2 regions of the Staphylococcus pasteuri genome follow, and region 2 is predicted to be linked to the other one. Evidence: a T-box and tRNA genes for the amino acid it is inferred to sense, from the RefSeq annotation. Region 2 holds a T-box; the other holds one or more tRNA genes.
The links. The T-box of region 2 lies ahead of serS (serine--tRNA ligase). A T-box ahead of a tRNA ligase gene usually reads a tRNA of that ligase, here a tRNA-Ser.
Positions count from the first base shown of each region.

Region 1: it encodes a tRNA-Ser, which carries the amino acid that the T-box ahead of serS (serine--tRNA ligase) is inferred to sense. The anticodon was not compared.

Region 1 covers NZ_JAUOQO010000004.1:282,036-285,474, reverse strand. Annotated here, with positions in the region: gene treP (PTS system trehalose-specific EIIBC component) at 1-966, opposite strand, end outside; tRNA gene Q4528_RS06370 (tRNA-Ser) at 1,278-1,370, opposite strand; gene Q4528_RS06365 (glutamate synthase subunit beta) at 1,424-2,887, opposite strand; gene gltB (glutamate synthase large subunit) at 2,903-3,439, opposite strand, start outside.
Region 2 covers NZ_JAUOQO010000004.1:124,726-128,164, forward strand. Annotated here, with positions in the region: gene serS (serine--tRNA ligase) at 272-1,558, opposite strand; T-box leader at 1,643-1,860, opposite strand; gene hutH (histidine ammonia-lyase) at 1,939-3,438, opposite strand.

The sequences.
Region 1 (3,439 bases), 160 kb from region 2:
CATGTGGTGCAGTCCTGTGATAACAAGTGGCGCGTATAATAAACCATATAAGGCACCACCTAACCAACCTGCATGTTCGAAAACATATGTTACTCCATTTGTAATTCCTGTACCTAATATTAAGGCAATTGGTCCGATAACAATAAATGCCAAGAAGCCTGTTATTAACAGTGCAACTGGACCAACAACTAGCATTTTAATGGAATCATGTACAACTTTATTAAGTACTTTTTCAATTTTTGCCAAAACATATGTAGCTAATAATACTGGTAAAACTTGTCCTTGATAATTCAATTGTTTAATTTCTAATCCAAATAAATTCCAAGTTGGTATATGTCCTTTACCGATATCGTATTGAGAGACAAGTTGTGGATTCATCAAAATAAGTCCCAATACTAAACCTAAAATCGGACTTCCTCCAAACACTCGCATACTACTCCAACCAATTAACGCTGGTAAGAAAATGAAGGCTGTGTTAGCTATAACGTTAATCATATCTGAAATATCCGCAATTTGCGGGTACATTTCTATTAACTTTTTAGGACCAAAAAGACCTTCCATGGTTAAAATGTTATTAATCCCCATTAATAAACCTGCAGTTACAATCGCTGGCAAGATTGGTATAAATATATCCCCTAACAATTTAATCAATCTTTGTATAGGATTCCCCTTTTTCGCTGCAGCTTGTTTAGCGTCATCTTTAGATGCTTCTTCTGCTCCGGTTTCTGCTACAAATTGTTTATAGACTTCATCAACTGTCCCCGGACCAATAACAATTTGGTATTGATGATCTGCTTTGAATTGTCCTTTTACTAAAGGATTATCACTTAATGCATCTTTATCTACCTTGTTATCGTCTTTTAACACTAATCGTAACCTTGTCACGCAGTGTGTTGCAGTGTCTAGATTTTCTTTGCCCCCAATTGCATCTACAATGGCTTTTACATCTTTATTATTTACAGCCATAGCCGTCACTCCTTTGTTTTCTTATGCTGATTATAACTTGTCTAGACAAGTTATGTAAAGGCTTTCAGAAAAGTAGAGTTAATCGTTCAATGTTAAATTCACAAATACGCCATTATTAATATTGATTTAACAGTTAAGAACTAATTATGGACTGCGCAGATTAAAACCTGTATCTATCAAATGTGGACGGACATTACTAATGCATTAAAGATGAGGGTTTTTGACTCCAAAAACAAATAAAAAAGGCAAATACTCATTGATAAATGAATACTTGCCTTTTATATCTATTAGTCTTGGATTTAAAATTCTAATGGCGGAGGAAGAGGGATTCGAACCCCCGCGGCCCGTTAAGGCCCTGTCGGTTTTCAAGACCGATCCCTTCAGCCGAACTTGGGTATTCCTCCATTGAACACAATAAATATATTATAATAGCGTTCATTAAAAGTCAATTCTTTTTTTACACTAGAATTTTTTGATTTAAATAACTTTCAACTGCATCAGCCACTGCTCTACCTTCTTTAATAGCCCAAACAACAAGACTTTGACCTCTTCGAGCATCACCAGCAGCAAAAATTTTCGAATGATTCGTTCTAAAATCTCTATCATTAGCAATAATTTTATTTCTTTCAGTTTTAATACCAAATGATTGTGGAATTGTCGTTTCAGTACCTACAAAACCAATGGAAAGTAATACTAAATCAGCAGGCCAAAATTTTTCTGACCCTTCTCCCATTACAGTTCCATCTTCAGTTTCACTAATTACTTGTGTATAGAGTCCTCTAACATTACCAATATGATCCACATCATACCTCATCGTTTGTACACCATAAGCACGTGGTTCTTGACCAAAACGTGCTTCATATTCCTTATGAGCATAATCCATTTTAAATACTGGTAAGGCTAATGGCCATGACGTATTGGTTTCAAAAGTGATTTCTTCAGGTAATTTCGTATACTTATTAAACTGTACGACAGATTTGCAATTTTCACGTAATGCAGTAGCAACACAGTCTGCACCTGTATCACCTGCTCCGATAATGATGACATTTTTATCTTTAGCTGTTATTGTTACCTCGTCAATTTCACCATTTAAAAATTGAGTTTGTTCAGTTAAATAATCCATTGCAAAATGTATACCGTAACCCATACGTCCTTCTAAAGGTAAGTCTCTAGCATTTTGAGAACCAGTGCATAGAATTATTGCATCATACATCTTTTCTAGTTCTTCACGATTGATATCTACACCTATTTCTATACCTGTTTTGAATGTAATGCCAGCTTCTTCCATTAATTTGACACGACGTCTCACAACATCTTTATCTAACTTCATATTAGGAATACCATACATCAATAATCCACCCGGTTCTTTAGCACGTTCGTATACTGTCACTTTATATCCTCGATGATTAAGTTCATCTGCTGCTGTCAAACCGGCCGGACCACTTCCAACAATTGCAATTGTTTCATTTCTATCCGCTTCAGGATATTTCGGTTTAACCCAGCCATTGTCATAAGCTTCATCAATAATAGTTCGTTCAATACCTTTAATCGCTACTGACTCTCTATTAATTTTCATCACACATGCATGTTCACATGGTGCTGGACATACACGCCCTGTAAATTCCGGAAAATTATTAGTTTCGCTAAGTCTTTCGTAGGCAGTTTTATAGTCACCACGATAAACAAGATCATTCCATTCAGGTATGTAATTACCAATTGGACATCCTATGGTTTCATTCCCATAGGATAATCCACTTTGACAAAATGGTGTACCACAATCCATACATCTTGCACCTTGAATTGAAGCATCATCTTTTGAAAATCGATTTTGAAATGCTTTGTGGTTTGAAAGACGATCAATCAAAGACAACTCTGATAATGCTTGTTTTTCATATTTCATAAACCCTTTAAACTCGCCCATGATAATCCCTCTTTCTTAATAAACTACTGCCGGTTTTAATTTTGTATCTATACTTGTTCTTTCATCATAAAATGCTGCTAACATTGCTTCGTCTTTTTGATTATGATGACGTAATTGAATATCAATTTTTTGCATCATTAATTTATAATCTTTAGGTATCACTTTTACGACTGATTCTGAAATTTGATCGAAGCGTTGTAGTAGTGTTTGTGCTTTTGAACTATGTGTATATTTCACATGAGCTTCTAGCATTGATTTAATAAATTGCTTTTCTTCTTCATATGTCACATCACTAAATTCCATAGTAGAAAGTGCATGCTTTTCTTTAAATTCATTAACATCACTTGGGAAGATGTAACTAACACCACCACTCATACCTTGACCAAAATTCTTTCCAACGTCACCAAGAATTAATACATGTCCCCCTGTCATATATTCAAGTCCATGGTCACCAATACCTTCAACTACTACATCGACACCACTATTTCTGATACAAAAACGTTCGCCAGCTTTACCATTAATGAAAGCTTTACCTTTCGACGCACCATAGAA
Region 2 (3,439 bases):
CTAATATACAATTCACAAAACGGCAATATTTTTAGACTACTGTATGTGTGACGTTAGACAAACTTCCGTTTAAAACCGTTGTCATTACAACGTTTAATATATGACAGAATTTTCAATAAATATTTAGACTTACCCGCATATAATTACAGATATTTTTTTAAATTTAATGCTCCCCTACCCTGCTTCATATATAAAATGGCATAAAAAAATACGTGGCAATGATGGCTCTTCATTACCACGCATGTTTACTATTTATTCGCAAACAATCTTATTATTTAGTTGGCTTTTGAATGTGAGTTTTACCACCCATGAATGGTACTAAGGCTTCAGGGATTGTTACAGTACCATCTTCATTTTGGTAGTTCTCAACGATTGCTGCGAATGTACGACCTACAGCTAAACCACTACCATTTAACGTATGCGCTAATTCAGGTTTAGCTGCATTATCACGTTTGAAACGGATATTTGCACGACGTGCTTGGAAATCAGTACAGTTTGAGCAAGAACTAATTTCTTTGTAATCATTGTAGCTTGGTAACCATACTTCTAAGTCATATGTTTTACTAGCACTGAATCCGATATCTCCAGTACAAAGAATCACACGACGGTATGGTAAACCTAATTCTTCTAAGATAGCTTCAGCGTTTGATGTCATTTCTTCTAAAGCATCCCAAGAATCTTCAGGTTTTTCGAAACGTACCATTTCAACTTTATCGAATTGGTGTAAACGAATTAAACCTCTTGTATCTCTACCAGCTGAACCCGCTTCACTACGGAAACATGCAGATTGTCCAGTGAATTTTTCAGGTAATACACCTGGTTGAATAATTTCATCACGGTAGAAGTTAGTTAAAGGTACTTCAGCAGTTGGGATTGTGTATAATCCTTCTTTTTCTACTTTAAATAAGTCTTCTTCGAATTTAGGTAATTGTCCTGTACCAAACATAGTATCAGAGTTAACTAATTGAGGAACCATCATTTCAGTGTAACCATGTTGAGTTGTATGTTTAGTAATCATATAGTTCATTAAAGCACGTTCTAATTGTGCGCCATCTCTTGTTAAGTATACGAAACGTGCACCAGAGATTTTAGCAGCACGATCAAAATCAGCCATTTTAAGATCTTCTACGATATCCCAGTGAGCTTTAGCTTCAAAATCAAATTCACGTGGTGTACCCCATTTTTTAACTTCAATATTTTCTTCATCTGAATCACCTTGAGGTACATCATCATTGATAAGGTTAGGAATACGGACAAGAATGTCAGTCATTTTATTATCAATTTCATTTAATTGTGTATCATATTCTTTAATATCATCACCTAATTGACGCATTTCAGCAATAACGTCATCAGCGTTTTCTTTATTACGTTTCTTCTGAGCAATTTCTTCACTTACTTTATTACGTTGTGCTTTCATTTCTTCTGTCTTGCTAATTAAAGTACGACGTTTTTCGTCTAATTCTAATACTTCATCGACTACTTTAGGGTCGTCTCCTCTTAATTCAATTTTGCTCTTAACTCTATCTGGCTCAGTTCTAAAAAGTTTAATATCTAACATGAAACCTTCATCCTTTCCCATTTCCTATAATTTATATTTAGCGTGACAACAATGTATAAAAGCATACAAAAAGACCACGCCCCAACAAGGGACGTGGTCTACGCGTTGCCACCCTATTTAACAAACAAAGAAAATATCTAACAAAGATATTACTTTATCTGCACTTAACTAAAATAACGGTTATTCACCGGTTGTTCACTATATGTAGGTAGATTCACATTAAAGTGGATTACTTGTTCTCACTAACCACAAGCTCTCTGAAATCCATCATTAATACTACTTGGCCTACGAACAATATTTTATTAACTTACTCACAATATAGCAAAGTTTTTTGTAATTTTCAAGTTATTTTAAAATTCAATAATTTTATTTAACTGATCTTAATGATATGCACTATCTTTTAGATACTGGGATACAGCTTCTATATCTTTATGGAATTGTCTGTCTTGTTTAATAGATGGCACAATATTTCTAAATTCGTCATATTTAGCACGTGTTTTTGGTGATAATCCTTCTATACCTTTAAGTTCGACAGCTTGTAAGGCAATAATACATTCAATTGCAATAACTCTTCTCGCATTTTCAATCATTTGATAACCGTGTCTTGAGGCGATAGTTCCCATTGAAACATGGTCTTCTTGGTTAGCTGAAGAAGGGATAGAATCTACACTCGCTGGATGAGCTAATGTTTTATTTTCAGAAACTAAACTTGCTGCTGCATATTGCATAATCATCGCACCACTTTGTAATCCAGGCTCTGGACTTAAAAATGCTGGTAAATCTCCATTAAGTTGTGGATTAACTAAACGTTCAACACATCGCTCAGAAACGTTTGCTAGTTCGCTCACACCTAGTTTTAAATGATCTAAAGCAAATGCAATCGGTTGGCCATGGAAATTACCTCCAGAAATAACTGTAGTTTCACCATCTTCTTCAAATATAAGAGGATTATCATTAGCGGCATTCATTTCAAACTCTAACTTTTCTTTTACATAATTAAACACTTGATAGCTAGCGCCATGAATTTGTGGAATGCAACGTAAAGAGTATGCATCTTGAACGCGAATTTCAGCTTGTCTTGTCGTTAATTGAGAATCTGCTAACCAGTCACGCATACGTGCAGCTACATCAACCTGTTCTTGACTATTTCTAACGGTATGCACTCTATGGTCATATGCATCAATGATACCGTTTAATGCTTGGTGAGTTAATGAAGCAACCCATTCTGCTTGGTATCCTAAATCTTCCGCTTCTATATAGTTGATAACGCCTTGAGCTGTCATAGCTTGTGTACCATTGATTAAGGCTAATCCTTCTTTTGCTTGTAAATGTAATGGTGTTCTTCCTAATTCATTTAAGACATATCGACTGTCTACTTCTTCATTTTTATAATATACAAGACCTTCACCGATAAGCGCTAACGCTAAATGGGATAAAGGCGCTAAGTCACCAGAAGCACCTAATGAACCTTGTTGTGGAATCACAGGTATAATGCGTTCATTGATAAAATATTGTAATTGATCAACTAATTCTAATGTTACACCGGAATGTCCTTTCAATAATGTATTTAAACGTAAAATCATCATAACAAGCGATACTTCTTCAGAGAAGGGTTCACCCATACCACATGCATGTGAACGTATTAAATTGACTTGTAAATCATTATATTGCGTAGAATCAATACGCACATCACTAAATAGACCGAAACCAGTTGTAATACCATAAATCGTTTCATTATTATTAATAATTCCTTCTACTACACTTCTACTTTTTTTAACTCTTTCTAATGCTTCTTCTGTAATTTCAATTTTTAAATCTTGGTGTAATAATTGTTTGATATCTTCAATCGTTAAAGCATCTCCATTTAAAAATAAAGTCATA